DNA from 4 places in the Bacillus seohaeanensis genome. Region 3 is predicted to be linked to each of the others. Evidence: riboswitches for the same ligand, from Rfam matches in the RefSeq annotation. Region 3 holds a riboswitch; each other region holds the start of a gene.

Region 1 (8,367 bases), on a different contig from region 3:
TAAGTAAACACCGATAAGTCCTTTATTAATGAGGCGATGAAAATTTGCATGAGGTAGCTCATTAGTAAATTCATCTGCTTTTACTAAAAAATATAGCAAGCGATCCTTGAGCTGTTGCTCATCTTCATAGTAAGAACAAAAATTCAAATCTCCTTCTAATGAATCCTCTTCTTGATCGATAAAATAATCTAGAAGAATGTGTAACCCTTGAATATAAGGGAAATAACCTTGCTTTATTTTATCAGCATAGGAAGCTTGAAAATCATTCCTAAATGCATAGGAAACAATACAAAAAATTCCTAAAGTTGATCCAGAACAAGCAGAGAATTCATACCAGCCCATTGGTGGTAGAGTATCTTTGTACTGGGAATACCATTTTTGTAGCCGCGGTACCCTTTCTTCTACTTGGACATGTTTATGTATTTGTAGATCACAATAGTATTGGCACAATTCTAATAAATGTTCTCTTACGTTTTCATATTGCTGCATTTTTCTTAATGCAAACTGGCAGGTACGTACTAATTCGACTAAATACCCTCCATCATCCTGATCATTACGCAATGCATAATAATTCTTAGGAACCGCCTCTATTGTCAAAGAATCCAACATTGATTGATGCAACAGAGTAAAATCAGATGGGTCTAAAGAGGTGCTTCTGTCACAAAGGTTGTCCAAATAATCACTAATGGTCTGGTATGCAACAATAAAACGAATTACCTCATCTTTATGTTCAAGCGCAAGCAGTGCCATAATAGAACCTCCTTCACAATGGAAGGTTTTATCTTTTATACTTCCTGCTGCTTGTTTCCTTAGTTCTGGATTAGGAATACAATCTGCTTTTTGTCTCCAATAGTTCAATTCTCTATGCACGACAGGAAAAACCTTTCGATACACTTTAGGCATTAATGAGAACGGATGACCCGGAATAGACAACTACCTCACCTCACTTACACGATATAACCTATTGTTTTTAATCTACTTTCTACAAATGCTTTCGAGTATTCAAATATTTCTTCGCGTTCCGGCTCATTAAAAATCTCATGGTAACACTTAGGCCATTCTTTATAATGCATTTCTGATATGTTCAATTCGTTAAACCACTTTTTCACTGCAGTTTTATCGACAATCTTGTCATCACCTGCTTGCATAACCAACAAAGGTATATCAGGCATCTTTTTTGTATTGGTTAAAGCCAGCTTCGTAGCTTGGACAAGCTCGCGATACCAACGAACCGATACTTTTGTAATATATAACGTATCATTGCTATCTATTTCTCGAACATCGGCATTTCTTGTCGCCATATCAACTGTCAAACCAGATGGGAATTTTACCGTTGGTGCAACTTTGTTAAGTCCAATCGACAACAAGTCCATAGCCTTAGAAGGAGTGTGAAGCATTCCTAAACACGGGGAAGACAAAACAACACCAGCAAGATTTATATGTGTCTCCTGCAAAAGTCTTGTAGCTATAAGTCCTCCCATACTATGCCCAAGCAAGAAAACTGGGAGTTCAAATTGGTAAGCAGCTTGAATCCAATCTTTTACTTCTATAATGTATTCATCAAAACTGTCAACATGACCTCTTGCAGAACGTGAGGTCATCCCTTGGCCAGGTAGGTCTCCCATAATGACATGATATCCAGATGAACGCCACATTTCAATGAGCCAGCCATATCGCCCATGATGTTCCATTGCCCCGTGTACAATTACGATAACTGCTTTCGCCTCTTGATCCGTTTCCCACTTCCACATGGCATTTCCTCCTTTTTTCTACTGTTAAAGCTTTTCCATTGACCAAGCCGCTTCCACTTTTATTTATCTAGTTACAGCGGCTAGACCCTCGAGATCATAAGGCAATCATCCCATAAAGGCAAACACCGCCTTTCCGGGATGCCCGCCTTATGCTTGTCGGGTCTGACCAAGCCGCTTCCACTTTTATTATTCTATTATACTCTATTATCTGCTAACATTAATTATAATAAAAATCACAGAAAGAGGTAGTATTATGCTCTATTCTTATTATGACAAAAAACCTAAAATTGCAGACAGTGTATTTGTAGCTGATTATGTAACGATAACTGGTGATGTTGAAATAGATGAATATTCAAGCATCTGGTTTAACACTGTTATTCGCGGAGATGTCGCTCCTACGAAAATTGGTAAAAAGGTCAATATACAAGATAACTCCATTTTACACCAAAGTCCCAATAATCCTCTTATCCTTGAAGATGAAGTAACAGTCGGGCATGGGGTTATTTTACATAGCTGTAAAATTAGAAAAAAAGCTCTTATTGGTATGGGTTCTATTATACTGGACAACGCCGAAATTGGTGAAGGCGCTTTTATCGGAGCAGGTAGCTTAGTACCACAAGGGAAAGTGATACCACCTAACACACTTGCCTTTGGTCGCCCCGCTAAAGTAGTAAGGGAACTTAACAAACATGATATTAGCGAGCTGAATCGGATTTCTCGAGAATATGCTGAAAAAGGCCAATACTATAAAAACAGCACCCCAGTGGAATAATAACCGATACCATTGTAATACCCTTTCCAGTGAAATTTTAGTCATAAAGTCTGCTATAGTACAAAAATTCCGTTTCAAATAAAGGAAAACTTCCATTAATGAGAGTTTTATTTCCCGTTAATGCAGGATAAATAGAAAAGAAAGGAGACAGTAGAGTTTACATTACTCATACTGTCTCCTTTCTTAATTAATATAATTATTTTGCTGCTTCTGCTTTTAAACTCTCAGCCTTGTCCGTACGTTCCCAAGGGAGGTCAACATCCGTTCTGCCAAAGTGGCCGTAAGCAGCCGTTTGTTTATAAATTGGACGGCGAAGGTCAAGCATCTTAATAATTCCAGCTGGACGAAGATCAAAGTTGTTGCGAACAACTTCAACTAGAACATCTTCTGACACCGCACCTGTTCCGAATGTATCAATGGAAATGGAAACTGGTTGCGCAACACCAATTGCATAAGCCAATTGCACTTCACATTTTTCTGCTAATTCAGCGGCAACGATATTTTTTGCCACATAACGGGCAGCGTATGCAGCGGAACGGTCTACTTTCGTTGCATCCTTACCAGAGAATGCACCACCACCGTGGCGGGCATATCCACCGTATGTATCTACGATGATTTTACGTCCTGTTAAACCAGCATCTCCTTGAGGTCCACCGATAACAAACCTTCCTGTTGGATTGATGAAGTATTTTGTTTCACTATCAATAAGTCCTTTTGGAACTACAGGATCAATAACAAATTCCTTCAAATTACGTTGAATTTGTTCTAATGAAACTTCAGGATGATGTTGTGTTGAAATAACAATTGTGTCAATACGAACAGGCTTATCATTTTCATCATACTCTACTGTAACTTGTGTTTTTCCATCTGGACGTAGATACGGAAGAATTTCTTCTTTGCGTACCTCTGTTAAGCGGCGAGCAATTTTATGTGCTAAAGATATAGGTAGAGGCATAAGTTCTTTTGTTTCGTTACATGCAAAGCCAAACATTAATCCTTGGTCACCAGCACCAATTGCATCAATTTCTTCATCTGTCATTTGACCTTCACGAGCTTCAAGAGCTTGGTCAACTCCTGCAGCAATGTCAGCAGATTGCTCATCAATAGATGTTAAAACTGCACATGTATCGGCATCAAAACCGTATTTGGCACGAGTATAGCCAATTCCGCGAATCGTTTCACGAACAGTCTTCGGAATATCTACGTACGTGTTAGTTGTAATTTCACCTGATACTAATACAAGGCCTGTTGTAACAGATGTTTCACACGCAACACGTGCATTAGGATCTTTTTGTAAAATAGCATCAAGAATTGAATCAGAAATTTGGTCACAAATTTTATCTGGGTGTCCTTCTGTAACAGACTCAGATGTAAACAGTCGTCTTTTAGTAGACATTAAGGTTCCTCCTTAAGTAGGTAATCGTTAGGATTCCTAACCGATAATTGGATACGGTACTCATTCCCTAAATAGTATGAAGTAAACAGGAGCTTTTTATAAAATAAAACTTAAAAATGACAGTTTTACATGATTATTTTGCTTTGTCTTTCATCCTATAATTGCTAATAGGTCAAGGGGAAAGGGAATTATTAAAATTTCTAGTAAAATAGAAAAAACCTTTCCCTTAAAAGTAGAGGAAAGGTTTCACTACATAGCCGAGCCTTTCACTCTTATCGTTCAAGGTAAAAAACCTTGCCTCAGTTTAGCACCTTCGCTCGGAAATGATACTGGAGCAGGTTGCTGGGTTTCATAGGGTCTGCTTCCCTCCACCAGCTCGGGATAAGAGTATCCGTTCAAGGTACAATAATAACTTCTTTGTCAACACGTGTCAATAAATATATAAATAAGATTAGTCGTTTATACTAACGAAAATAATCAGTTACCGTTTCTAAAATAGACTAATTCATCCAAAACAATTACGAAACGATAAAAAAGGTTTTTTTATAATATGAACAGTACTTCTATAGTAGTAAAATTTTAGAATTCTCCATATTATAATTGGTTTTGATTAATAAAATTCACAAACAACTTCTTCATATAGCAGGAAATAAGGCAATTCTCTAAGATTCTTTCACATTAATTGTGACAAAAATATAACATATTATAAAAATAAATAAATAGTATAGACTAATAAGTTGATTGTGTTATACTAATTATCAAGAAAACAAAGGGTAAGGTTTTAATTCCAAGTGTAATTGATCTTTCTTAATTATTTCTTAAACATTATCTTCACTAGGGTAAAAACCTTAAATAATGATAAAAGGAAGGGTTCGAATGAATTCAGTGAGTATGTCTAATGAATTAATGGAATTACTAAACGGTCAAAATATTCAACATCAGCTTTCGGTCCCACGATTGGTGGAAAAAGTATTAAATCGCAATGAAGGCGTATTAACTTCTTCTGGTGCTGTTCGTGCCGAGACTGGTAAATATACAGGGCGTTCGCCTAAAGATAAATTTATTGTAGAAGAACCCTCAACAAAAGAAAAAATTGATTGGGGTTCTGTTAATCAACCAATCTCTCAAGAATCTTTTGATAAACTACATGACAAAGTAATCCAATATTTAAAAGAAAAAGACGAGGTTTTCGTTTTCAAAGGTTTTGCAGGAGCAGATCACAAACACAGAATGCCTCTTCAAGTGATAAACGAATACGCTTGGCATAACCTTTTCGCTCATCAATTGTTTATTCGTCCGAATGAAGATGAATTGGTGGATCATAAATCAGCGTTTACAATTATATCAGCTCCAAACTTTAAAGCTGATCCAGCAGTAGACGGTACCCATTCTGAAACATTCATCATTGTTTCATTTGAACGACGGGTTGTTTTAATTGGTGGAACAGAGTATGCAGGGGAAATGAAGAAGTCCATTTTCTCGGTTATGAATTATATGCTCCCTGAATCTGATATCCTTCCAATGCATTGTTCAGCAAATGTTGGTCGTGAAGGTGACGTCGCTCTTTTCTTCGGGTTGTCTGGTACAGGTAAAACAACACTATCAGCTGATCCCAACCGCCGATTAATTGGTGACGATGAGCATGGTTGGTCACCAAATGGCGTTTTTAATATTGAAGGTGGCTGTTACGCAAAATGTATTGGTTTAACAAGGGAGAAGGAACCACAAATCTATGATGCTATCCGATTTGGTTCTGTTCTTGAAAATGTTGTCCTAGATGAAGAAAGCAGAACACCTGATTATGAAGATAATTCCTTAACTGAAAATACTCGCGCTGCCTACCCGATTCAAGCAATTGACAATATTATTGTTCCTAGTATTGCCGGGCATCCAAATACAATTATTTTTCTAACAGCCGATGCATTTGGAGTATTGCCTCCAATAAGCAAATTAACGAAAGAACAAGCAATGTACCACTTCTTAAGTGGGTATACATCTAAACTTGCTGGTACAGAACGCGGAGTTACATCACCAGAAGCAACGTTCTCTACTTGCTTTGGTTCTCCATTCCTTCCACTTCCTGCAACACGCTATGCAGAGATGCTTGGAAAGAAAATTGATGAACATAACGCACAAGTCTTCCTTGTTAACACAGGTTGGACTGGAGGAGAATATGGTGTTGGAAACCGTATGAAACTCTCCTTTACTCGCGCAATGGTTCAAGCAGCATTGGAAGGTGAATTAAGTAACGTAGAGACAGTAAAGGATGACGTCTTCGGTCTCGATATCCCTGTACATGTTCCTGGTGTACCTGATGAAGTTTTACAACCACGTAAAACTTGGTCTGACGAAAATGCTTACGAAAGCAAAGCAAAAGAACTTGCACATAAGTTCAATGAAAATTTCAATAAATTTTCCCAGGTTGCAGAAGAAATTGGAGAAAAAGGCGGACCAACTGTGCGATAGATTATGAATCTTACATCAAGAGGTTGACTTATAGTGCTTCACACTATAGTCAACCTCTTTTTTCATAGAAAAGTGAAAGTGCCTCCTAGCACTTTCACCTCTCCGTTTAAACCATATTTTACTATTAATTTGTCGAATTCAATGATATTAACCGATAGAAAATAGTTGTCGTCTCCTGTTCCCATTCCAATTTTTCAATTGTAGCATATCCGCTCGATTCAGCATCTTTTGTCTTTCTTACTTCGGTGGGGATATGCATTGGATAAAGACGATACCCAGCTTTTTTTAGTTCAAAGAGATTCTCCTCTTTTCTTAATTCGTTTCCTTTCGTAACAATCATTGTATTTAATTCAAGACCCATTCCCATTATTTTTTCCCCTAACTTTTTAAAATCAAATTTCTGTCGCATTTGCGATTTTTTCTGTCTAAATCAATAATTTTAAATCTAGATCCTTTTTCTTTCGTTTTGGATCATCCCCAGCTTTTCCCAATCATTTCCTGAACCTATATTAATAAAAATTTCTATCTTCAGTTTCCTCCCCTAGTCCTTAGGGTTTGAACTTTATCTCTGACGCTTCATCCATTCACAAAGCATCACCACTATTTCACGATTTGTTGCCGGCGGAAAGTAATGTGTAAATCCTTTAAAATACTTAGTCTCTACCGCTTTATTAAGCTCCTCTAACCGCTTTTCAAGACGTTTTCCATGCTCAATAGAAACATTTTGATCCTCTTCACCGTGAATGATAAGTACTGGAGCTTGGATTCTATCTATATGATAAAGCGGTGTTCTCCACTCATATCTTTCAGGATACTTATTCGGACTTCCTATGACTCTTTTCATCATTCTCCGTAAATCTTTTCTTTCTTCATATGTCAAAAACATATCAGATACTCCTCCCCACGTCACAATAGAGGTAGCATCTTGTTTATGTATACCAGTTAATAGTGCCATTACTCCACCTCTAGAGAATCCAAATACATGTATTCTCTTCGGATGAACTCTTTGGTAATCTTTTAATAATTCGAATCCTGAAAAAGCATCCCAACGATCATCGCCAGCGAAGTCTTCCTGGCCTTGACCTCCTAAATTCCCGCGATAATATGGTGCAAAAACAATGAAACCCTCTTGAGCAAATTGAGCAATTCGAGCAGGTCTAACCATGCCCACTCCTTTTATGCCTCCTCTTAAATAGAGAAAACCGTCATACACTTTATTGTTTTTTGGTTCGGCTAGCATCCCCTTCACAGCCAACCCTTCCGAAAAGTATACTACCTCATACAACTCTACATGGGGATTAGGTGACGGAAATGGGACTTTTTTTATTATTTTCCCGTTTTGCATATTCTCTTCCTTTCAAAGACGCATCATAGATATTCACACATTTTCTCTCGGTACATAACCTATTTTAGCAAACAATCTATTTTATATAATACCCTCATCCCTCAAATAATTCACTGTCATCGTAACCACATCATCTTTCATAATAAAGCTAAATTTCGGATCATCTTTTATGGAAAGTAAATCCCCTCGCCACAACCGAGGACCATAGGTTTCTAAATAAGAGTCCTTCACTTTTATCTGCCCAATGTCAGCAAAAAAAATGGTTTTAATAAAAGGTGGACTGTCATATACTTTATATTCTCCAATAAACTGAAGTCCGGAAATAACCCCACCTGTTTCTTCAAATGTCTCTCTGATCGCTGCTTCCTCTAATGTTTCCCCTTTTTCGACCTTACCCCCAGGAAACTCTAAACCTCTTTTTTTATGAAAGGTGAAAAGCCACTTCCCTTCATATTGGCTCAAAACAAGAACATGTGCCGATTGTTCTAGGAAGGAATTTTTTTCAAAAGATAATTCAATCTTGAGTCCATTCTGATCAATAAACCGATACATTGCAACACCTCATTCACTTTTCATTATACCGATGAATCCCCTCTTCTTCATCCCTTCCGCTTTCCTAGGTCTTTTTTATCATTTT
Region 2 (8,367 bases), on a different contig from region 3:
ACAAATCAGTATTTCGAACAGGAGAACAGTTAGAAGACGAAACATTAATGAATACAGCAAAAAACGAAATCATTCATGTAGAATTAATTATGAAAAGATCTACACATTCTTCCAATACCTTTGTATACTTCAAAGATGTTACAAAGCAGAGAGAAAAAGAACGGAACGAACAAATGTCATTACATATGTTGTCTAATATTTTTCAACAAGCTGCAGAAAGTATCATTTTATTTGATTCTAAAGGGAAAATTAACGATGTGAATGCTGCCTTTTGTAAGCAAGTAGATATGGAAAAAAAAGATTTGTTGAAGCGTGATATTCGATCGTTCATACCAGAGAACTTTGTATATAAGATTGAGAAGGTTCAAGAATTATTGGATAATAATCGCAGAGCTAGGGGAGAAATACCGATTCAGCACACAAACGGTGTTTCTATTGTCGAATTTACGACAAGTCCAGATGTACATCATAAACTGCATATGGCGATTCTGCGAGATGTTACGGAAAAAAGAAAAATAGAAATGCAATTAAAAAGAAGTGAGGAATTATTTAAGGATTTATTTGATGAAGCGATCGATGCTATCGTCCTTTGGGATCATGATGGTAGAGTATTAAAAGCCAATCAGTCAGCATTAAAGACGTTTGAATGTTCACTGTCAGAAATATTAACAAAGAAAATCAAAGACTTTGTTTACCCATTAGAGCAACAAAAGTTTGATACTGTGATGGAGGAATTGAAAAATAAAGGAGCCGTTCGGGATGAAATTTTATTCCTAATGCCGAATAATCAATTAAAACATTTAGAGTTCACTTCTAAACTTCATTCTGGTGATGGATATAACATGACAATTTTCCGAAACGTAAGCGAACGTTATCAAATGGAAAAAGAGTTGAGAGAAAGCGAGGAAAGGTTTAGAAAAATCTTTGAAGGTACGTTAGATGGCATGCTACTTACTAATCATAATTATGTCGTTGTTTATGCGAATCCAGTTGCAAGTGATATTTTAGGATTGGAAAAGGATCAATTAATTGGAAAAGATATTAGGGAGATACTCAATATCAGCTCAGAGGAAGAAAAGGATTACCGAGATTATCTAGTTAGGTTGAAAGAGGAAGGACAAGCAAGTTTACTGAGGGCCATTCAATTAGACGATGACAGGACGCAGTATATAGAGCTTTCTTCTAAGTATAATCTACTCTCTAATCTGAATTTGACTGTTATGAGAGATATCTCTGAACAAGTTGAAATGCAGGAACAATTAAGAAAATCTGATACACTCAGTGTTGTTGGGGAGCTAGCAGCAGGGATTGCCCATGAAATACGTAATCCGATGACAGCGTTAAAAGGATTTATTCAGTTGCTTGAAAACAGTGTAGACAGTAAACATGATATGTACTTTAATGTAATAAAGTCAGAACTGCAAAGAATTGAAACGATTATTACCGAGTTTTTAATCCTGGCAAAGCCACAAGCAATCCAATACCAGGAAACGAACCTTGAGAAGATTATGAGGGATACAGTCGAACTACTTAATGCACAGGCTATGATGCATAATGTCCAATTTGATCAGCATTATCAGAAGGACCTACCACTTATTATTGCTGAACCGAATCAATTAAAACAGGTATTTATCAACATCATAAAAAATGCGATTGAAGTAATGCCAGAAGGTGGAGTTAATTCTATCTACATGGAAAAAACGGATGAAAATATGATTCATATCTTGATCAGAGATCAGGGAATAGGAATCCCAAGGGACAAACTGAAAAAGCTTGGGGAGCCTTTTTATACGACGAAAGAACGGGGAACTGGATTAGGACTTATGGTAAGTTACAATATAATAAAAGAGCATAATGGAAGAGTGAAGGTAGAAAGTGAAGTAGGAAAAGGAACAACATTTCATTTATACTTACCAGTCAAGTAAATTCGCGCTTATAGGGAAGGAGCTAATAGTTTGCCTCAAGATACTATAATAATAGACAGTCCTGTTGGAAACTTAGAGATCAGTGCAGATGACACTGGCTTAATTAGAGTCGAGTTCGTAACAAATAACGTTACTGAAGAAAGTGAGAATCCGATACTAATAGAAACTAAAAAACAGCTAGATGAATTTTTTTCGGGGCAACGAAAAGAATTTGATCTTCCCTTGCATATAAAAGGGACAGCCTTTCAAAAACAGGTTTGGGAAGTGTTGAAAACAATTCCATACGGCGGCATCTTGTCTTACCAACAAGTAGCAGAAAGGATCCAAAACCCTAAAGCTGTCCGAGCAGTAGGGCAAGCAAATAAATCGAATAAATTTCCAATTATTATTCCATGCCACCGGGTTATAGGGAAAAACAAAAAGCTTACAGGTTACGCAGGGAAACAGGTGGATAAAAAAGAAATACTGCTTAGTTTGGAAAAAAAGTAGAATAGAGTATCGTTTTTCAGTTACTCTTTTTTGGTAAAAAGTAAAGGGCTAAGCATATTTAAAATATGCTTAGCCCTTTTGACTACAAGCCAATCAGCTAACGATTAAATCCTCTTTTTTACCACTCTTTTGGCTCGTAGTTTAGCTCTTTAAATAATTGATTGCGTTCTTTCTTTGATAAATCTCTCCACTGTCCAAGGGGAAGGTTTCCTAAATGAATATTCATGATTCGGGTTCGTTGCAGTCTATAAACGTCGTATCCTAGCTCAGCACACATACGGCGAATTTGGCGATTTAACCCCTGTGTTAAAGTGATCTGAAAATCAAATTTTGATAACTGTATTACTTCGCAAGGAAGTGTTTTTGTACCTAATATTTTTACTCCCTCTGACATCGCCTTTAAGAATTCAGGAGTGATCGGTTTATCTACTGAAACAATATACTCTTTTTCATGCTTATTTTCGGCACGCAAAATTTCGTTTACAATATCTCCATCGTTCGTGAGGAGTATTAAGCCGTCTGAATCTTTATCTAATCGTCCAATATTATATATTCTTAATGGATGATTGACTAAATCAACAATATTTCCCTTAACATTTTTCTCCGTTGTGCTGGTAATGCCTACAGGTTTATTTAAGGCAATATAGACATTATTTCTTGCCATCCGGATTGGGTTCCCACTTACTTGGACATCGTCCCCAGGCTCGACTTGGGCACCTATTTTTGCAACTTTTCCGTTTATCGTGACTCTTCCTTCACTAATTAATTTATCTGCACCGCGTCTAGATGATTTTCCAGACTCGCTAATATATTTATTAATTCGCATGATAACCACACCTTTAAGTTGAGGATTGTTTTATTAGAATACCCAACTATCGCCTTATTTTCAAGAACTTTTCAAGACTTCATTTGAATTAGAGCGAGGAAGTTAATCGGAAAATTTACTTTTAGAGAGAGTAGGCATTATTTATTGACCTGATGAAATTTCCCTGTATGATTCTTCAACTTCAATATGAATACGAATTGCTGTGTGCAATAGGTCTGTTTTTGCTTCGTTAATGGAGGTAGCTCTTCTCACCATCTTTTCTAACCTGTTTAAAGCCCTGGATATGTTTTCAGAAGTAGGCCGTGAAGATGCCAAATAGTCTTTATAACTTTGAAAATATTTTACGAATTCTTGAGGGTCTTCTGTGTCAACAGCATTGGCAGCAAGCGCTAAGCCGTAAGCTGCTGTAATTTCCATTGCAGGAGCTTCGTTCACTTTTGATAATGCGATTGCTTCATAAAAGTCCTCTATCTTATAAAGGTGAAGGTATTCTATATTAGGAAGTTTTTGTTGATTTAAAATAGTTAAATGATCTTCATGCCACGCTAGGGATTCCGGGATAGTATGTGTTTGTGTCATGATATAACTCCTTTACTTGCATATGTATTTTATATAGGAGGCTTTTCAATTGTGGGTTTGTGCACATAGAAAAGCCTCTTTCTGATGAAAGAGGCTTGAAGTTCAATATGCTTCTCACCTCTTATCTGCCAGAAAGTATCCTTCCTGTTGGAATTAGCACCGTGCCTTACTGTGGACTATGCCAGGCGAGTAGTTCGCCCCGTTTTACAACGGTATTACGGTCGGTTGCTGGGCATCATAGGGCCAAATCCCTCCGCCAGCTCTTGATAAGAGTTAAATATTAGTTTGTTTATTTTTACTTGAGATGTATAATATCCCAAATTATTCTAATTGTCAACTTTTACTGCTTAATAAAAGGAAGGTCGTCTATCTTGAAAAATAGGTATCTTTTTTCTTACTTTCTCTACTTCTGTGAAATCTATTTCTGCATGGATAAGTTCCTCATGTTCGGAACCTTCAGCTAATATATCTCCCCATGGATCGATAATAAGAGAGTGGCCTGCAAATTCATTATTTAGATCAGCACCGACCCTATTGCAGGCAATAACAAAACATTGGTTTTCAATGGCTCTTGCTTTTAATAGTGTTCTCCAGTGATCAACCCTAGCTAGTGGCCATTCAGCGACAACAAAAATTACTCTTGCCCCATTTATTACATGTTTTCTAATCCACTCTGGAAATCTGATATCATAGCAAATCAGTCCTGCCATTTGCGTGTCGTTGAGCGTGAATAACCCGTCTTCTTCTCCTGGTAACAAATAGTGGTGCTCATCCATAAGCTTGAAAAGATGTAGTTTTGAATATTTTTTTACTAGTTCTCCTTGGTTATTTATGGTAATCATTGTGTTTTTTACACCGTTTTTTGTCTTTTCTGGAATGGATCCGCCGATAATATGAATTTGATGTTCCGCTACAAGTTTCTTCAAAAATTTAATACTATTTTCTCCTCCTAGGTCACTTATCTCGTCGATTCTTGTTAAATCATACCCCGTCGTCCATAACTCAGGAAGAACGACAAGCTCTGCTCCTTGTTCGCTAGCCTTTTTTAGCCATTCTTGCACATGAATTTTATTTTTGTCTGGTGCACCAAAAGCAATATCTATTTGTGCAATAGCAATCTTCATTCCCATATTAGTTCCCCCTCGTTATCATTTTCGAAAAATTTTTACTTTACATTCTTTCGTTTCCGTTATATCATTTGTGACTAGAAATTTAAAGTAAAATAATTAAGAATATTGTTAATTGTCCTACGCGCATTCGAAAGGGATTTTGGTGAAAGGTAAAACAGAAAAATTAATAATCGTCTGGCAGGTGGTAAAAATGAAAACATTTAATCAATCAGATTTGTTGAAGTCTCTGCCTCAACAATTTTTTGCATCTTTAGCAGCGAAAGTGGAGAAAGTTACGGAAGAGGGGCATGATGTTATTAATTTAGGACAAGGAAATCCAGATCAACCGACCCCTTCGCATATTGTCGAAAGTTTGCAAGAGGCAGCAACTTCTCCAGTTAATCACAAGTATTCTCCATTTAGAGGAAAGCAAGAATTTAAAGAGGCTGTAGCTAACTTTTATAAGAGAGAGTATGAAGTAGAAGTCAATCCTAACACGGAAGTTGCAATACTTTTCGGTGGTAAAGCAGGGTTAGTGGAACTTCCACTATGTTTATTAGACAGGGGGGATACTGTACTTGTCCCGGATCCAGGATATCCCGATTATTGGTCAGGTGTTACGCTCGCTGGTGCGCAAATGGAAACGATGCCGTTGAAGGAAGAGCATCATTTTTTACCTGTGTATAGTGATTTAGAAAAAGAAACATTGGAAAAAGCAAAACTAATGTTTTTAAACTATCCAAATAACCCAACGGGAGCAACTGCTTCGCAGAGATTTTTTGAAGAAACAGTTGAATTAGCGAAGCGAAACGATATTTGTGTTGTGCATGATTTTGCTTACGGGTCTATCGGTTTTGATGGAAATACGCCAATTAGTTTTCTACAAGCAGAAGGTGCTAAGGATGTTGGTATAGAAATTTACACACTATCTAAAACCTATAATATGGCTGGGTGGAGAGTCGGTTTTGCTGTAGGGAATCAAAGTGTAATAGAGGCTATCAATTTACTTCAGGATCACTTATATGTAAGTATTTTCGGTGCCGTTCAAGATGCTGCTATTACCGCTTTAACAGACTCGCAAAGATGTGTTTTGGAACTTAGAGATACATATGAAGAACGCAGAAATGTGTTAATAGAAGGGCTACAAGAAATTGGTTGGGATGTAACAGCACCTAAAGGGTCGTTTTTTGCTTGGTTAAAGGTCCCAGATTCCTTTACCTCTGTAGAATTTTCCGACTACTTACTTGAAAAAGCAAAAGTTGTCGTAGCACCTGGAATTGGATTTGGAGAATACGGAGAGGGCTATGTAAGAGTAGGTTTATTGACTGATTTAGACAGACTAAGAGAAGCAATCAATAGAATAAAAGATTTAGGATTATTTAAATAGAAAGTAAGTCAAAGGTCCGTCCCTCACTGCGTTAAAGCGACGAGGGACGGACCTTTTTTTATTGGAAAAGATAAAAATTTGTATGTAAATAATAGTTTTATGGGAGTACTCTATGTCTAGTTCTAGCGTCTAGAGACTCGAGGTCTTTTTTTTAGAAAGCTTGTCGTATCCGGGCAAATCGCTTCTATTTTTGTACTGAAAAATTTGTCAAATGAACGAGTATTCATTGTTGTTTTGTCTATTTTTGCGAATCTATTTACTTTTATGTTAATAGTTGGGATAATGCTCTAGTAATTAGTATTTCAACTTCAAAGTAGTCATCATATAGGTAGATTCTTAGCAGTGCAAACGTATCCATTATATGAAAAAGGGGTCTTGGAACTAACATGTATTCTTCTATTAAGAAAATTTTCCTATTAATATTAATTAATAAAAAGCGATCAAAAATGATAACGGTTGGAAAAAAATATGGGTTAACGAACAAGCAGACAGTTTTATATAGTCAGCAGCTTGATAAGCTATTAGATCAATATCAAAAATTAAATAGTAACAGTAAAGAAATGAAGTCATCACCAACAATTAGTGAATACAAAGCTTCCCATTATTAAAATATCAAAAGAAAAAGCTGTTGCATTACTACAACAGCAAGTCGTTAAAACATGTCAATTAACATAATCATAAATAATATTCCAACGATAAACGAGTAGGTAGCCTTCCGCTCATTTCCATCACCATGACTCTCAGGAATTAATTCCTTATATATAATAAAAAGCATTGCACCAGCAGCAAAGGCGAGTCCGTACGGTACTAAAAAGTCAACATAGGTTGTAAGGTAAAAACCTAGTAGACCTGTAACGATTTCAATTGCTCCAGTCAAGGTTGCAATAATAAAGGCTTTAAAGCGATTAATTTTCTGATTTACTAAAAATAAAGCAACTAAAAAACCTTCTGGAGCATTCTGAAGTCCAATAGCAAATGCAATTAGGTTCCCAGTGTCGCTTTGTTCAACAGAGTAACTCACCCCGACTGAGAGGCCTTCTGGAATGTTATGCAATGTTATTGCAGCTATTATCAACATTGCTTTTTCATCAAACTCAATCCCATTTTTTGAGTGTTCGAGGTCAATATGAGGGATATTTTTTTCCATAATAGTCAGAATTGCCACACCAAGAAAAATCCCAACGACTAATGGAAGTAATCCACCGCTTGTTAGTGCTTCAGGGATCAGGCTAAGCATTGAGGCTGCCATCATGATCCCTGCAGTGAAGGCAAGAAGTATATCTCTCCAACTATGTGTAACCGACCCAGGAAGAAATAAAATAATTAAAGCCCCAATTCCTGTAGAAAGTGCAGACAGAGTACTTCCAATTAATACTTCATTCATTTCTATCAATACCTTTCATCTATCTCATTCAATCATATTTCACATTTTGATAAATCATAACTAAATAATTATGATTATACAGGAAGATTAGAGAAAAATACCAACTATTTATTTACACATTACTTCTTTAATATCAATTCCCCTTGAAGATATCCCTTTAGGCAGAGTTCAAAATGATTGTGATGGAGATAACATTACAAAGATTTTTTTGCTATCATAAAGGTAATAGCTATACTTGGAGGGACAAAATTTGGCTAAAACTGCTTTTAGTACATTAACTATAGTAGAAACCAGTGATGTGCACGGTAATATCTTCCCTATATCTTATGGTTCTAGAAAAACGACACCATTAGGTTTAGGGAAAGTTTCTACTTACGTAAAAGAATTGCGGGAACAAAAGGACAATCTACTCGTTATTGATAATGGTGATCTTATTCAAGGAACGCCATTAACGTATCATTATGTGAAATTTTTAGCTCATAAACCAAATCCGATGATAACAGTGTTAAATAATATTGGATATGATGGAGCAGTTGTCGGAAATCATGAGTTTAATTATGGGATAGGACCATTAAAATCAGCTGCTAGTCAAGCAAATTGTCCGTACTTGTCCGCAAATATCGTTCACAAAGCAACAAAGGAACCTTATTTTGGTATTCCATATTTTA
Region 3 (8,367 bases):
ATAAGGAGATGAGTGTTATGGCGAAAAAAGGATACATAGTAATGCAAGGCGGAGAAAAAATTGAGTTTGAACTTTATCCAAATGAAGCTCCAGGAACAGTAGCTAATTTTGAGAAATTGGCTAATGAAGGTTTTTATAATGGAGTTACATTCCATCGAGTAATCCCAGGCTTTGTAAGTCAAGGAGGAGATCCTACAGGAACTGGAGCAGGCGGTCCTGGTTACACAATTAAATGTGAAACAGAGGGTAACCCACATAAGCATGAGGCTGGATCATTATCAATGGCACACGCTGGTAAAGATACTGGTGGAAGCCAATTTTTCATTGTTCATGAGCCTCAACCACATTTAAATGGTGTCCATACTGTATTCGGAAAAGTTACATCTGGTTTAGATACCGCGCTTGCAATGAAAAACGGTGATGTAATGGAAAAGGTAGAAGTATTTGATGCCTAATAGCCTCACACAAAAGAAGAACTGGTGATACCGGTTCTTTTTTTGTGCACTTTTTACTTAATTTACTTAAATTCACTTGAAAAAAATAAAAAATAAATTATAATTACTTATATAACCTTACAAATGATTAAAGTAGGTAGATACAGATGTACCAAGAAGAACGATTGGTTTCCATCATCAATTATTTAAAAAAGAACAGCCGAATTTCAGTTGAAGAGATCTGTCATTTATTCGGTGTGTCACGGGATACTGCTCGTCGCGATCTTGTCAAGCTTGAGGAACAAAAAGCAATTATCCGGACAAGGGGAGGAGCGATTTTTCCATCGGCACATAACGAAATAAAGGATTATACTAAACGTTTAAAAACGGTCTCTAAAGAAAAGCGAATGATTGGAAAGAAAGCAGCATCGATTATCAATTCCGGTGACCGGATTATTTTAGATGCCTCTACAACTGTTCAAGCTTGTGCGGAGCAAATAGAATCAGAAGAATGCACGATTATAACGAACTCCATTAATCAAGCAGAAGCATTGTCTGTCAAACCTGGAGTCAAAATACATCTACTCGGCGGTGAGTTACATAAAGAGCACCGTTTCTTATATGGGTCTTCTGTGATTGAAAAGCTATCTCATTATTATGTTGATAAAGTATTTATTGGTGTAGTAGGCATCTCTGAGCATGGTTTAACCATTGCACACGAAGAAGATGGGATGGTTAAACGTAAAATGATGGAAAGAGCCAAACGAGTTATTGTACTTGCCGATCATACGAAAATTGGTGTTACTGATTTTTACCAATTTGCCGAAATTCACGACATCGATTTATGTATTACAGATAAAACACCATCAAAACAATTCAGAGAATTGCTAGCTAACAATAATGTAGACCTACTCATTGTGAATGAATTGGAAGATATGGAGTAAGTTAATCGTCTTGTAATTTGTGGACACAGTATCATAAAAAAATCGGCGTAACACTTTTGGTGGCGTGACGATACTTTTTACTGATACTTTTTAAATAATAAGTAAGAGTGAAAAAGCCAAGCTGTCCTCTTGGCTTTTTTGCTTTGCACTATAATAAATCTGCTTTTCTGTACTAACTTCCTTTGTTCTTCCCATAAAATGATAGAAAGAAGAGAAAAGGTGTGGAGAAAATGGCAATTCATATTGTGCAAAGAGGGGAAACGCTTTGGAATATATCTCAAATTTATGGTGCTCCCGTTGAAACAATTCGTGCAGTGAATGGTTTACCAACTATAGACCGACTTACCCCAGGCCTTAGTCTTTATATACCCGATCAACATCTTTCAATGAGATATTATAAAATTAAAGCGGGTGACACTATTAATAAGTTAGCTCAACAATTTAATACATCCCCATTTCAACTATACGATGCGAACCCAGGACTAAATCCGTCCCAACTTACAGTAGGCAGTGTACTAGTCATTCCATCTCCAAATAAAAATGTATTGAAAACACTCGGTTTTATCGTTCCGAATCCAGGCGTATCGTATACTTCAACCCTTGAGGGAATAGCTAATAATCTAACGTATATTGCAGTTGCAGCCTATTCATTCACAGAAGAGGGATACGTCTACATACAAACTGATGACGATAATATTCTTTCAGCAAGTAAACAATGGGATGTTACACCGCTGCTCATGGTTAGAAATTACACGGATGAAGATTTTAATCCAGAATTAATTGGTAATGTGCTAAAGGAACCCGTATTTAGACGTAATTTTATTGATAGTCTCTTACATTTTATTATGGAGAAGGGGTATGGTGGCGTCAGTATTGATTTTGAATTTATTCCACCTCTACAAAGAGCAAACTTTGTTGTTTTCTTATATGAATTAAAACAACGATTAGGTTCATTACTTCTTCATGTTAATGTTCATGCTAAGACAGAAGACATACCTTCAAACCCAATTATTGGTGCTTATGACTATGAAGAAATTGGGAACGTCGCTGACATAGTCGCTGTTATGACAATTGATTATGGCTATCCTACTGGTCCTCCAAACCCGATTTCACCAATCTGGTGGATGGAACAAGTAATAAGGTTTGCTACAAGCTTAATTGATCCTAACAAACTACAAGTTTCTTTCCCTCTGTACGGGTATGATTGGAAGGTACCAGAAAATACAACGTCTGCTCGCTCTGTATTAAATGCGCAAAATTTAGCTATTCAATCGGGAAGCATTATTCAATACGATACTAATGCTGCTTCACCTTTTTATCACTATTGGAAAGCAGGTGAAAACCATATCGTCTGGTTTGAAGACATTCGAAGTTTTCAAGAAAAATACAAGTTACTAGATATATATAACCTACTTGGAACCACCTATTGGCAAATAAGTTTACCTTTTCCGCAAAATTGGCGGTTTGTCTCAGAGAATCTTATTATCAGTAAAGAATAATGACAAAGGGTCTCATCTTTTGGTAGGAGAGGTAGGGGCATTTCCATCCTTTTAAAACGGTCTTTTTGTTATTTTAATCACAACAAAAAGGAAAGCCGAATTACTCAAGGCTTTCCTTTGTCTATTTTATAAAATATAAAAAATGCAACAGCTTATCCGCGTCTTCCGCCTCTACCGCCTCGTTTTGTTTCAGTACTACGTTTGAGAGTAGATAAATTTTCTTCACTAGTTTTTAAGAAACGAGCCATTTTATCTTCAAAACTTTCCTTTGGTTTGAAATTACTTTTTGAACGGAAGTCCTTGGAATTTCTAGTATCTCTTCCCTGACGTTGCGGGCGTTGAGAATAAGAAGAGGTTCGTCCTTCAGGTTTATCTATAGCTTTTTTAATGGACAAGGCCGTTTTTCCGTCTTTCTCACTAATCACTTTTACTTCAATTTGATCTCCGATTTTGAGATGGTCATTGACGTCTTTTACATAGCTGTCCGCTACTTCACTAATATGCACAAGACCTGTTGTGCCTCCAGGTAATTCTACGAATGCTCCAAAATTAGTGATGCCTGTTACTTTACCTTGTACCTTACTGCCTACTTCGATTGACAAAAAAAGTTCCCCCTAAAGTATTGTTAAAAACAACTCATTATAACAAATAAAAAAAACAATATCAATTGGAGTGTGTTAACACTACATATTAAAGTATCGACTACTTTCAGTCCTTTTTTCATCAGCATCTAAACGCATACTCAATAGTCGAGCGCTAACGATATGAGTATGTTACATGTTTGCTATTCTCTAACATGTAATCCATGCTGAGAAATTTTTGCTTTTAACTCATCGAGCGTAACTTGGGAGGAATGAAAGTCGATTTTTACCTCCCCATCCTCTACATCGACGAGTGCGCGGTCTACCCCATCTATTCCAGATAGAATCGTTTCTAATGTCCTTATACATTCTTCATTAGTAGCTTCCTTTACATAGAACGTTGTATTATCCAAAAACTTTTCCTCCTTTTAAGTAACATAACTACCATTATTAATACCCTCTAGACAAAAAGTTATCCTAATGTAGAGGATTTTTTTGGTATTTGGAGAATAGGAATGTAAACACATCTTACAGGAGGTTTTTTCGATTGTGGAAAAAAGAATTAACAAATATATTAGGCATTCAATATCCCATTCTTCAAGCACCAATGGCAGGGGGGATAACAACTTCAGAACTAGTTTCAGCTGTATCGGATAATGGAGGGCTAGGGATGGTTGGAGCTGGTTATATGACGCCTTCACAGCTCCAGAATCAAATAAAAGACATCAAGAAACGAACACAACGAAAATTTGCCGTAAACCTGTTCGTTCCAAATGAGTTTTACTGTACAGAAAAGGAGATGCTAGATGGTTACAAGTTATTAGAACCTTATCGCTCATTATTTTCATTAGAAACATATAACCCTGAGGTTATGCCTGGAGAAAAGGCAAGAAAAATGTTTCATGATCAAATCAATGTTCTTATTGAAGAGAGAGTTTCTATCGTTTCTTTTACTTTCGGACTTCCACCCAAAGAAATTCTCACCTTATTAAAAGAACAGGGAATAACGATTATTGGCACTGCTACAACCGTACAAGAGGCTGTATTTAATGAAAAAATGGGTGTCGATGCTATTGTTGCGCAAGGAAGTGAAGCTGGAGGTCATCGCGGGAGTTTTCAGGAAAATGAGGATAGTGGAATGATTGGTTTAATGTCTTTAATTCCACAAATAGCTGACAGTGTGACTATTCCAGTAATTGCAGCAGGCGGAATAATGGATGGAAGGGGAATAGCTGCTTCTGTATGTTTAGGTGCAGAGGGCGTACAGATGGGGACAGCTTTTTTAACTTGTCATGAAAGTGGTGCTCATCCCATCCACAAAGAAGCAATTCTAAATTCATCGGAAGAAAACACAACGATGACGAAAGCATTTTCAGGAAAATGGGCAAGAGGAATTAATAATAAATTTATAAAAGACTTTCAAGACAAACAGCATTTCTTGCCGCCGTTTCCTGTTCAAAATACGTTAACAAAAGAAATAAGGAGTGCTTCCAAAGCAAGAAATAATCCAGAGTATATGTCGCTTTGGTCTGGACAAAGTCCTCAGCTTGCTAAAAAACTTTCCGTTCCAGAATTGATGGAAGAATTAATTCGTGAGTCAGAAAAGTTGTTAAATAAGTAAAAAAGGTAGTAGCCGTGTAAGTGGGAAATACTTATACGACTACTATTTTTTTGTCTGCTCCAAGTACTCTGAACGCAGAGTTATGATGCTTATATACCCACTTTTATCCATTAGCACATTGTGAAAACCCTTCCAAAATAGTAAAATAGAACCTTTTTTAAAATATTTAATTCCTATCGAAAAACTCGGGTTGACTTTTTACTGAATTGTGTGTAAAATTTGGAAACATAACAGTCATACTTATCCAGAGAGGCGGAGGGAACTGGCCCTGCGAAGCCCGGCAACCTGCTAAAAGCAAGGTGCTACATCCAGCAAAATGGTAACCATTTTGGAAGATAAGTTAGGAATATTTTATCCTACAGTCTTTCCAAATGGGAAGGTTTTTTTATTTTACATGGTTAGGAGGACTGCAGGAATGACTGACAACAACTTCCAGGAAGCAATTGACAGACTAGAAAAGATGCTCGAGCCAATGAAATACGGATCTATCACGCTCGTTATCCAAGATGGAAAGATTATTCAACTAGAAAAGAATGAAAAATTACGTTTAAAGTAACTTGCTGACTAGAGAAACTAGAGGCGGTTTTAATCGAAGGAGATAGTACTCTTTCGTTTAAAACTGCCTCTTTTTTATTGTCTAGTTCCATCGGCTAGAGGCAAGCCACTTTCACATTTCGGTTTGTCTAGTGCTATTGGCTAGAGGCCTTTGCTGAAAAAAGGAAGTAGGAAGGAGGTTCTGGGGTATGATTACCTATCAATCAAGCGATATTGAAAAAAACTTTTTAACAGATAACGAAACGAAGGGTGCTCTTGACGTTTTAGAATGGGCCTACTCTTCGTATAAATCAGAAGATATTATTTATGCATGTAGTTTTGGAATAGAGGGAATCGTTTTAATCGATTTAATTTCTCGTGTCAAACAGGATGCATCGATATTTTTCTTAGATACCAATGTTCATTTTCAAGAAACGTACGATGTTATTGAAAAAGTAAAAAAACGATATCCAACATTATCGATTAAATTAGTAGAACCAAAGATTTCTCTGCAAGAACAAGAAAAACAATACGGAAAAGAATTATGGAAAAGTGATCCGAATCAATGCTGTCACCTTCGAAAAGTAGTTCCATTACAGGACATTTTATCAACCAAAGAAGCATGGATTTCTGGATTAAGAAGAGAACAATCTCCAACAAGACAAAATACTAATTTTGTTAATCGGGACCATAAGTTCAAAAATATAAAAATTTGCCCACTTATTCACTGGACATGGAAAGATATTTGGCGCTATGCGCATCGTAAAGACCTTGATTATAACGTCTTGCATGATAAAGGATATCCAAGTATTGGATGTTCCCATTGCACGGTTCCTGCCATTAAAGAAGATGATTTTAGATCCGGTAGATGGCAAGGTCAAAGCAAGCTAGAATGCGGATTACATGAAGATGTAAGTGGCAGATAGTATGGTGTGGCTTGCGATTATCATTAGCTGTTTTTTTGCCATTAATATTGGGGCAAGCGGAGCAGCCGCCGCTATTGGCATTGCCTATGGGTCTGGAGCAATAAAAAAAGCTCGAGTCGCATTAATTGTTTGTGCTATAGCCATTTTTCTCGGTGCAACAATAGGCGGCGGAGAAGTAATAAAAACAATCGGAAAAGGAATCATTTCTACCGATTTACTGTCCATAAAAATTGTTGTCATTATATTACTTTCTTCTACTCTGTCACTGTTTTTGGCAAATCTTTTAGGTATTCCTTTATCAACTAGTGAAGTAACCGTCGGGGCAGTGGTCGGTGTAGGAGTTTCACTACAGAGCTTATATGTGCTGCAGTTGCTTCAAATTATTTCATTTTGGTTTATTGTTCCGGTTATTGCCTTTACTTTTGCTTATCTATTTAAAAGATTTTTCAAGAAATATGAACGACGGAAAAGCCATTGGGAAAAATCGGGATGGATAATGTGGCTTCTTGTTATTGCAGGATTTATTGAAGCATTTTCTGCAGGGATGAATAATGTAGCAAATGCTGTAGGGCCAATAGTTGGAGCGGGATACTGGTCCATTGAAGAAGGAAAATGGATAGGAGGAATATTTGTTGCTGTTGGGGTCCTCCTTCTTGGTTGGAGAGTACTCGAGACAAACGGTAAAAAAATAGTTTCTTTAAGTAAGATAGACGGTTTAATGATTTCTAGTACTGGTGGGGCTCTAGTAATTGTCTGTTCCATAGTTGGAGTACCGATACCAATGACACAAGTTACGACTTCTTCCATTCTAGGTGTCGGCCTAGCCAAAGACGGTACGACTGTTTTTAAAAAGAAAATTGTTCACCAAATTTTGCGGGTATGGCTCGTTTCACCATTTTTTTCTTTTCTATTGTCTCTGTTACTGGTGCAGGCATGGGTCTTTTCGAATTCACTAATGTGGGCAATCCTGCTTGCCGTGGCAGTGGCATCTATTTACAGACTGTTTCCATCAAAACAGAAAAAAGTTTATCAAGCTAAATAAAAATGAGAGAGGAGAAATATTTATGTCATTAAAACCACACGGAGGTATTTTAGTCAATCGTTTTAACCCAAGTGAAACAATTCAAGAAAACTGGAATTCTATTGAGTTAGATTCAATTGCATTAAGCGATCTTGAAATGATAGGAATAGGGGCGTTCAGTCCCCTAATAGGATTTTTAACGGAAAGTGACTACCGTTCTGTTGTTCAAAATATGAAACTAGCAGATGGAACGATCTGGTCGATTCCGGTTACATTGCCGATTGCAGAGGATCAAGCAGCTTCCATTCAAATCGGTGACAAGGTTAAATTAACAAATAAAGGAACAACATACGGCTTTATTGAAGTCGCAGACAAATTCACCCCTGACAAAGAGAAAGAAGCAGTTTCCGTTTATCAGACGGATGAGTGGGCACATCCCGGAGTCAAAAAACTTTTTGAACGAGGAGAAGTTTACTTAGGAGGTCCGATTACTCTTACAAAGAAAACAGAAAAACCGTTTCCGGCAGAATATTTAGAACCATCTGAGTCACGAGAATTTTTTGCAGAGAAAGGTTGGAAAACAATTGTTGGCTTCCAAACTAGAAACCCTGTTCATCGTGCACATGAATATATTCAAAAAACGGCATTAGAGACAGTTGATGGATTATTTCTGCACCCGCTCGTTGGGGAAACGAAAAAAGATGATATACCGGCACCAATTCGTATGAAAAGCTATAAAGTACTGCTTGATCACTATTATCCAAAAGATAGAGTAAGACTTGGTGTTTTTCCAGCTGCGATGCGATA
Region 4 (8,367 bases), on a different contig from region 3:
TATCTTTTGGTTCACCGTTATTTTTATGCCCAGTAACAACTGCAAATGAGCTGCTAACATCACGATGGGTTACAGGAATGCCAGCGTATGCTGGGGCAGCAATCCCTGCTGTAATACCGGGGACTATTTCATATTGAATCCCGTTTTTTGCTAGTATTTCTGCTTCTTCACCACCTCGCCCAAAAATAAATGGATCACCTCCTTTTAATCGGGTTACAATTTTCCCACTACTAGCATATTTAATTAAAAGCTGGTTGATTGTCTCTTGTTTCCATGTATGATTATTAGGTGATTTTCCACAATAAACAAGTTCCACAAACGATTTGGAGTGGTCTAATAATTCTTTATTAACTAATCGATCATATAAAATTACATCTGCCTGCTGAATACACTTTAAAGCTTTTATTGTAATTAATTCCGGGTCTCCAGGTCCTGCGCCTACTATATATACTTTTCCCATCTAAACAACCCCTTTTAAAGTGTTTTTGTTTTTGACATTTTGACTATCACTTTCGATTCCTGTTTGTTATAGGTTACATATAGGGCTAATCCGGTAAATAAGAAGCCGCCGACAATGTTTCCAATTGTGACGGGGAATTGGTTCCAATACCACCAATCAAACATAGAAACATTTGCTCCAAGCATCATACCTGCAGGGATGACAAACATATTAACAACAGCATGCTCAAACCCTTGTGCAAAGAAGGTCATTACTGGTAGCCACATTGCTGCTATTTTGCCAATCGTAGACTTTGCTGTCATCGCCATGACAGCGCCAAGGGTTACCATCCAATTACATAGCATTGCTTTAATAAATACAACAACAAGACCTTCTGTTCCGAGGCTTGCATATCCTATCGTTTTCGCTTCAGAAACAGCGATGAGTTTTTCAATCATAATACTGTCTGATACTTGCCCTAACTTAGTTTCGGACAGGATAAATAATAAAGCATATAACCCACAACCTATTAAATGTCCTATTATCACCCAAAACCAGTTCGATAACATCTTTTGTATAGTTGTTTGTTTATGTAATACGGCGGTTGGAATTAACGCGAAATTTCCTGTTACAAGTTCTAATCCGAGTAGAATGATAATGACAAAGCCTGCTGGGAAAAGGATGGCACCTAAAATCCCCATATCCGACTGAATTTCAGCCGTGAAGGCAAGAGTTGTGGCAAATCCGAGTAATGCCCCGGATAAGCCACCTCTAATTAATAGGTCTTTTACTGATAACCTTGACTTTTGTGCACCCACTTGAATCATATTCTTTAAAACTTGATCAGGTTTAACAAATGCCATCAAATCACTCCTAATAGGGAATTTTCACAGGATTATATAAACTTCATCATTTATGACTTCTACTTGATATGTTTTAACGCATCCAATATCCGGTTCATGGACCTTTCCGTTATCTAGATTAATTTTCCAATCATGCATAGGGCAAAATACTGAGTTTTCACTAATCATTCCTTCTGACAGTACTCCACCTTTATGTGGACAACGATTTTCAATTGCTCGAACACTTCCATTAGATAATTTAAATAAAGCAATTTCATAAGGGCCTATTTGAACTCTTTTTCCGAGTTTTTCAGACAATTCAGCGACTGTGGTAACTTTCGTTCGCGTAACCGTATGCTTCATTTTTTTTATTCCCCCGTGTAAGTTATTTTGTATCTACAGGAACTAATACGTTTGAATAAAGTTCTTTTTGAATAGTTTTACTTTCAATTGCTTCTTTCCAAGGGTCCTTTACCCCTGATAATGCTTGCTCTATACGCTCATTTAATTCATTTCGATACGACTTATTTTTAAGAATAGATTGGATATGGTTTAATCCGATCCGCTCTACCCATTCGGAAGTACGTTCAAGGTAATTAGCGGTTTCTCTATAGTACTGTAAGTAGGCTCCTGTGAACTCCAATACTTCTTCTTTTGTTTTTACTTTTATTAAAAGGTCACCAGCTCTTAAATGTGTTCCACCGTTTCCTCCAATGTAAAGCTCCCATGAACCTTCTACACCAACAACACCAAGATCTTTTATTCCCGATTCGGCACAGTTTCGCGGACATGCTGAGACAGCCATTTTCACTTTATGAGGGGTGTTTAACCGCTCAAATTTTTTCTCTAGTGCAATCCCCATTCCTATGGAATCTTGTGTTCCAAAACGACAGAAGTTTTCACCGACACAGGTTTTCACTGTTCTAGTTGATTTCCCATATGCGTATCCAGATGGCATATCAAGATCTTCCCACATTTTTGGTAAATCTTCTTTTTTTATTCCGAGTAAATCAACACGTTGACCACCGGTAATTTTGATAAGGGGTACTGCGTATTTGTCAGCCACATTTGCTATTTTCCTTAACTCCGCAGCATTAGTTACTCCACCATACATTCTTGGAACAACCGAATAGGTTCCATCCTTTTGAATATTTGCATGAAGTCGTTCATTCACATATCTTGATTCGCGTTCGTCTACGTATTTTTCTGGATGAACCATGCCTAAGTAGTAATTCAATGCAGGTCTGCACTTGGAGCAACCTTCTTCATCTTTCCACCCTAAAACACTCATGACTTCACGTAAATGTGTTAATTGCTTATCCTTAATTTCCTGCACGACTTCATCACGGGACAATGTTGTACAAGTACAAATTGCCTGCTTTTGTTCGCTCTGATCAAACTCATCTCCTAAAGTGTGGGCTAATAAATCAGAAACTAGTGGTTTACATCCGCCACATGACCTTGATGCATTCGTACACCCTTTAATTTCTTCAACAGTTTTTAGGCCTTTTGAAGAAATTGCTTTAACAACTTCTTCCTTCGTTACGCCATTACATCCACAAATGAGCTCATCATCCGCCATTATTGCTGCAAAGTTTTCTTTTGAATCTGCATCAGAAACAGTAAATTGATTCGTATATTCAGAAAAGTTCGCTTCTTGGTTGATGTAACGGAGTAATTTATTTCCTTCGCTTGTATTTCCAAATAATACGGCGCCTACAATTTTTTCATCGCGTATTAAGATTTTTTTATAGGAATTATTCCACTCATCATATACTTGATATGATTTTGTTTCGTTATCTTCCCTGAATTGACCGGCGGAAAAAACGTCTACACCTGAAACCTTTAATTGAGTAGACAAAACGGATCCTTGATAACCATCTGTACTTATTCCACATATCCGTTTTGCTAAGACTTTACCTTGTTCATAAAGAGGAGCGACTAATCCATAAACAACTTTACGATGCTCAGCACACTCACCCACTGCATAAATGTTCGGAGTGTCTGTTTCTAAGTAATCGTTGACTAAAATTCCGCGGTTCATACGAATTCCATTTTTTTCAGCTAGTAATGCGTTCGGTTTTATACCGACGGCCATTACTACTAAATCCGTTTTTACTTCACTTCCATCGCTAAATCTAATTCCTTCAACAGAATCTTCTCCGATGATTTCCACCGTTTGTTTTTTTAATAAAAAGTTCATTCCTTGTTTTTCAAGATTTTTTTGTAATAACGTCCCAGCTGTTTTGTCTAATTGTTTCTCCATTAAATAATCACCTATATGGACGACGTCTACTTGCATACCTAAGTTTAAAAGGCCTCTTGCAGCTTCCAGTCCTAATAAACCTCCACCAATGACGACAGCCTTCTTATGATTTTCTGAGTAATCCAACATTGTTTCACAGTCTTTAATATCTCGAAAAGCAGTAACTCCTTTTTTGTTAGCCCCTGGGATGGGAAGGATAAATGGAATAGACCCAGTTGCAATAATTAATTTGTCGTAGGAAACGCTTCGATTCTTATTTGAATAAACAACTTGATTTTCTTTATCAATTTTTATAACTTCTTCTCCGACGCATAATTGAATGTTATTTGTTTTGTACCAGTTCCAGTCGTTTAATGTTATATCGTCAATTGTTGTATCACCTTGCAGTACCTTAGATAAAAGAATTCGATTATAATTCGGATGTGGTTCGCTTCCAAAAACGGTTATATCAAAGCCACGGGGATTAATTTTTAGAATCTCTTCAATACAACGAATGCCTGCCATACCATTTCCTATAAGGACAAGTTTTTGTTTAATCATTCCTACCTCCCAAAATTATTTTACATAGTATCATTTATCTGATCGATAATTTAGATAATACTGAACATTTTGGGTGGTTTCATTGTTTATGTAAGAAACTCTAACAGGCTTTTTTGTTATTTAGCTAGCTATGTTATTTTTTATACCATTACATTTTTCTTGAAGGTTTGTTTTCGTAAAATTTTTTGTTTGTGGGTAATGGACCATTCCGATTCGCTCTATGCTTTTAAACGTTGTTAAAAGCAACAATCTTAAGGTTAAAATGTTTGAAATATGTATGTTTCCTTGTTTGATTTTAAAAATAAAGGGAGTGACTCGCTAATTAATGGAGAAATATAATGAACAAATATAAAAAAGCTACATTGTAGAGCATTGTGCTCTACAATGTAGCTTTTTAAGTTAGAATAATTACCCCGTAAATGCCAAATTGGTTCAACTAACTGTCAGTAGAGATGGAAAAAACTTACTGATTGAAGTTTTACTTTATTTCGCCCAAGTAATTAAATCATGGATGTCAAGACGATCTGTTTTACGTGCTTCTTTTAACGGTTTCCCAATCGTAATAAGCATAACCGGTATATACCGATCAGATACATTGAATTCTTCCATTAATTTAGCTGGGTCAAATCCACCGACAGGGCATGAATCCCAGCCTTTTGCTTTCGCTGCAAGCATAAGTTGCATAGCAGCTAATGAAGCATTTAAGAAAGCTGCATCTCTTGGGTATTCTTTACGTCTGTAGGCACCCTCAATTTGTCCTCTTAAAATTTCTTTTAACTCTGGAGTCATTTCGCCTCTTTCAATGGAAGGGTCAAAGACTTTGTCCGTATTTTTGTTCGCTTCAAGGTCACCTAAGATTGCTACAACTGCAGAAGCATCAGCAAATTGTTGTTGATTAAAAGTGATTGGTAGAAGTCTTTGTTGTAATTCTTTATTATCAAAAACTAAAAACTGCCAATGCTGCAGATTCCAAGCAGAGGGAGCTCTTCCGGCAACTTCAAGAATTTCTAGAAGTTCTTCACGAGGAATTTCTAAGTTAGGGTCGTACACTTTTGTAGAACGTCTTTCTCTTGCTATATTAAAAAAATCAGTCATTATGGTAACCTCCTAGTTGTAAAGTTCACAACAGCTACGTGTCAACTTGATAATGATCGCGTAGTGCCATGAGAATAAATATACTATATTTTTGTATGTTACTTCTAAGTTTCCCTTTGTAAGTAGAAAACAATGACAACTATAATTTCCCCTTTTATTTAAGTCAAGTAATATGTTCAATGAATAATCAAATGTTTTGTATTAACTTTTGTCCTAAGTAGGAAGCAGGTTTTCTATTATAAGCAGTGCTGCACAGGAGTCATTATAAAAGTATTATTTGGAGGATCTAATCGTTTTAAAAATATTGATCAACAACTACCAGAAATTAGCGCTTCTTAAAGAGCGCTTTCTTGCATGTAAATAAAGAAAAAATTCCGCACTTACTAAAGCTTTACTTTATATTTGACATAAAACCAACTTCTATAGTAGGATTACTAAGAAAGAAAATAACTGAATATTCTTATCGAGAGAGGCAGAGGGACTGGCCCGATGAAGCCCAGCAACCAATAGTAATAGATTGGTGCTAATTCCAGCAGAGCATTTGGTTCTGAAAGATAAGAGAGGATACTAACAAACTTCTTCTTATCTGAAGAGGTTTTTTTAATACCATTTATTAAAAATTACCTCATTGTTTCACCACTTAGTTAATTTAGGGAGATGAGTTAAATATGAAATACGGATTTTGGTTACCAATATTTGGTGGGTGGTTAAGGAATGTAGAAGACGAGAAAATGCCACCAACTTTCGAATACGCAAAAGAAGTAATCCAATCAGCAGAAAAATGGGGATATGATACGACGCTGATTGCCGAATTGTATCTTAATGATATAAAAGGACCAGAGAGTCCATCATTAGAAGCATGGTCTACGGCTGCGGCACTTGCAGCAGTTACAGAGAAAATCGAAATCATGGCAGCAGTCCGTCCCGCTTTTCATAATCCAGCAGTGACGGCTAAAATGGCTGCGAATATTGATAATATAAGTAATGGTCGTTTTACACTTAATGTTGTTTCTGCTTGGTGGGAAGGAGAAGCACGCCAATATGGTGGTGCATTTACGGAACATGACGAGCGCTATGACCGTACAGAGGAATTTATTGATGTTTTAAAAGGTCTATGGGAAGAAGAACAGTTTTCTTATAATGGAAAGTTTTATAATGCAGAGAATGCTCATCTATCACCTAAACCAATTCAAAAGCCAAATCCTGTTTTATATGCAGGTGGTGAAAGTCCAAGAGGAAAGCAAACAATTGTAGAAAAATGTGATGCGTATGTTATGCATGGGGGAACGGTAGAAGAAATAGAAACAAAAGTAAAGGATATGAAGGAACGACGCGAGCAGGCTGGAAAAACACCATTCCAATCATTTGGTATGGCTGCCTATGTTGTTTGCCGCGATACGGAAGAAGAAGCACAAGCAGAGATTGATCGTATTACCGATGTGAAAGAATCTAGCGCCTATTCAGGGTATAAAGACTTCGTTGGAAAGTCACAATTAGAACAGCAAGTAAAGCTTTATGATTATTCTGTTTCCAATCGTGGTTTACGTCCGAATCTAATTGGAACACCAGAACAAGTAGCAGATAAAATCATTGCTTACGAACGTGCAGGAATTGATTTATTACTTCTTCAATTTTCTCCTCAATTGGAAGAGATGGAACGTTTCTCACGAGACGTTATGCCACTAGTTGAAGCTAAACGCGCTGTCGTAAGTAATTAAAGAATCGCAATTTTAAAAACTGCTTTTCTTTTTGGCTGTTTTCTAAAAGAGTGTTGCTTTTAACAATAGTTGAAAACACAGAGTGAATGGGAGTGGAAAGGAACGGTCCATTTCCCACAAACAATAAACTTTACGAAAACAGCCTTCTTTTATCATTACAGAGAAAAAATCTTAAATAAAACGGGGTTTAAGCTATGAGTAAAATATATGTTATCCATGAAAATAATGAATGGACAAATCATCTTACTAAACGATTAGATGAAGAGGGATTACCGTATGAAGAGTGGTTTTTAGGACAGGGGATCGTCGACTTAAATGAGAAACCTCCTGAAGGAGTATTTTACAATAGAATGAGTGCTTCTTCTCATACACGCGGGAATAGGTACTCACCGGAGCTGACGGATTCTGTGCTTACTTGGTTAGAGCAACACAACCGTCTTGTTATTAATGGAACAGATGCACTTAAATTAGAATTAAGTAAAGTGAAGCAATATATGGCTTTAGAGGCTGCAGGAATTAAAACTCCTAAGACACTGGCAGCAGTTGGGAAAGAACAAATAATTGAAGCGGCAAAAAAATTGAATAAACCTTCCTTTATTACAAAGCATAATCGCGCTGGAAAAGGATTAGGTGTTCAGTTGTTCCATTCTATTGAAGCTTTAGAACAGTATGTGAATGGACCAGAATTTGAAGAACCGGTAGACGGAACAACGCTCATTCAGGAGTATATTACTTCACCCGATTCATCTATTACTCGCTGTGAATTTGTTGGTGGGAAGTTTGTATATGCAGTAAGGGTAGATACATCGGAAGGATTTGAGCTTTGCCCAGCGGACGCATGCCGAATTGACGATCTATTTTGTCCTGTAGGGGAACAGCAAGAGCAACCGAAGTTCCAAATTATTGCTGACTTTTCAGAAGGTATTATCTCTCAATATGAGAATTTCTTAAAAAATAATGGCGTTAAGGTTGCGGGAATTGAATTTATCCGCAATGAAGAGGGCGAAATATTTACGTATGATATTAATACGAACACAAACTACAATAGTGAAGCAGAAGAAAAATACGGGAAGTTTGGCATGCAGGAATTAGCAAAGTATCTTGGCAGTCAACTGGAAAAAGTCCGTGGAAAAGCTAAGGTAAATAGTTAGTACAGGTTAAATGTAAATAAAAGCCACTGTCCTTGGATGGATAGTGGCTTATTTGTATGGTTTTGCAGTTATAGGATATAGATAGAAGGATCTGGTTCAAAATAGCTTGTCACCTCAGGACGAGCCGCTACCACTTTTCTTTGTCTAGTTCTAGCGGCTAGCTCCTCGAGGTCATAAGCCAAGCACCCCCAAAAGGCAAAAAGCGCCTTTTTGGGATGATCGTCTTATGCTTGTCGGAGCTGACCGAGCCGCTATCACTTTTCTTTGTCTAGTTCCAGCGGCTAGCTCCTCGAGGTCATAAGTCAAGCATCCCCAA

Evidence for each region. Region 3 has a riboswitch for S-adenosylmethionine ahead of ACFSUL_RS15685 (YezD family protein). Riboswitches for the same ligand answer to the same signal wherever they lie in the genome.
Region 1: linked by a shared signal. The riboswitch ahead of metK (methionine adenosyltransferase) and the one ahead of ACFSUL_RS15685 (YezD family protein) in region 3 are both predicted to bind S-adenosylmethionine.
Region 2: linked by a shared signal. The riboswitch ahead of ACFSUL_RS03550 (hypothetical protein) and the one ahead of ACFSUL_RS15685 (YezD family protein) in region 3 are both predicted to bind S-adenosylmethionine.
Region 4: linked by a shared signal. The riboswitch ahead of ACFSUL_RS19935 (LLM class flavin-dependent oxidoreductase) and the one ahead of ACFSUL_RS15685 (YezD family protein) in region 3 are both predicted to bind S-adenosylmethionine.

What each region holds. Positions count from the first base shown of each region.
Region 1 covers NZ_JBHUMF010000030.1:316,559-324,925, forward strand. The annotation lists gene ACFSUL_RS13035 (tetraprenyl-beta-curcumene synthase family protein) at 1-933, opposite strand, end outside; gene ACFSUL_RS13040 (alpha/beta hydrolase) at 948-1,751, opposite strand; gene ACFSUL_RS13045 (gamma carbonic anhydrase) at 2,005-2,523, shown strand; gene metK (methionine adenosyltransferase) at 2,720-3,919, opposite strand; SAM riboswitch class I at 4,189-4,307, opposite strand; gene pckA (phosphoenolpyruvate carboxykinase (ATP)) at 4,796-6,385, shown strand; gene ACFSUL_RS13060 (DUF2584 domain-containing protein) at 6,510-6,752, opposite strand; gene ACFSUL_RS13065 (alpha/beta hydrolase family protein) at 6,948-7,730, opposite strand; gene ytkD (RNA deprotection pyrophosphohydrolase) at 7,812-8,282, opposite strand.
Region 2 covers NZ_JBHUMF010000008.1:114,342-122,708, forward strand. The annotation lists gene ACFSUL_RS03535 (PAS domain S-box protein) at 1-1,925, shown strand, start outside; gene ACFSUL_RS03540 (methylated-DNA--[protein]-cysteine S-methyltransferase) at 1,956-2,414, shown strand; gene rluF (23S rRNA pseudouridine(2604) synthase RluF) at 2,533-3,240, opposite strand; gene ACFSUL_RS03550 (hypothetical protein) at 3,382-3,819, opposite strand; SAM riboswitch class I at 3,938-4,092, opposite strand; gene ACFSUL_RS03555 (carbon-nitrogen family hydrolase) at 4,167-4,949, opposite strand; gene ACFSUL_RS03560 (pyridoxal phosphate-dependent aminotransferase) at 5,140-6,315, shown strand; gene ACFSUL_RS03565 (aspartyl-phosphate phosphatase Spo0E family protein) at 6,702-6,923, shown strand; gene ACFSUL_RS03570 (ZIP family metal transporter) at 6,968-7,699, opposite strand; gene ACFSUL_RS03575 (bifunctional metallophosphatase/5'-nucleotidase) at 7,950-8,367, shown strand, end outside.
Region 3 covers NZ_JBHUMF010000031.1:466,098-474,464, forward strand. The annotation lists gene ACFSUL_RS15655 (peptidylprolyl isomerase) at 18-455, shown strand; gene ACFSUL_RS15660 (DeoR/GlpR family DNA-binding transcription regulator) at 602-1,378, shown strand; gene ACFSUL_RS15665 (glycoside hydrolase family 18 protein) at 1,609-2,877, shown strand; gene ACFSUL_RS15670 (S1 domain-containing RNA-binding protein) at 3,030-3,479, opposite strand; gene ACFSUL_RS15675 (heavy-metal-associated domain-containing protein) at 3,662-3,871, opposite strand; gene ACFSUL_RS15680 (NAD(P)H-dependent flavin oxidoreductase) at 4,006-5,079, shown strand; SAM riboswitch class I at 5,317-5,421, shown strand; gene ACFSUL_RS15685 (YezD family protein) at 5,495-5,635, shown strand; gene ACFSUL_RS15690 (phosphoadenylyl-sulfate reductase) at 5,823-6,539, shown strand; gene ACFSUL_RS15695 (inorganic phosphate transporter) at 6,529-7,581, shown strand; gene sat (sulfate adenylyltransferase) at 7,604-8,367, shown strand, end outside.
Region 4 covers NZ_JBHUMF010000033.1:23,804-32,170, reverse strand. The annotation lists gene cobA (uroporphyrinogen-III C-methyltransferase) at 1-460, opposite strand, end outside; gene ACFSUL_RS19955 (formate/nitrite transporter family protein) at 475-1,302, opposite strand; gene nirD (nitrite reductase small subunit NirD) at 1,327-1,644, opposite strand; gene nirB (nitrite reductase large subunit NirB) at 1,667-4,087, opposite strand; gene ACFSUL_RS19940 (nitroreductase family protein) at 4,571-5,182, opposite strand; SAM riboswitch class I at 5,640-5,743, shown strand; gene ACFSUL_RS19935 (LLM class flavin-dependent oxidoreductase) at 5,851-6,900, shown strand; gene ACFSUL_RS19930 (ATP-grasp domain-containing protein) at 7,095-8,051, shown strand.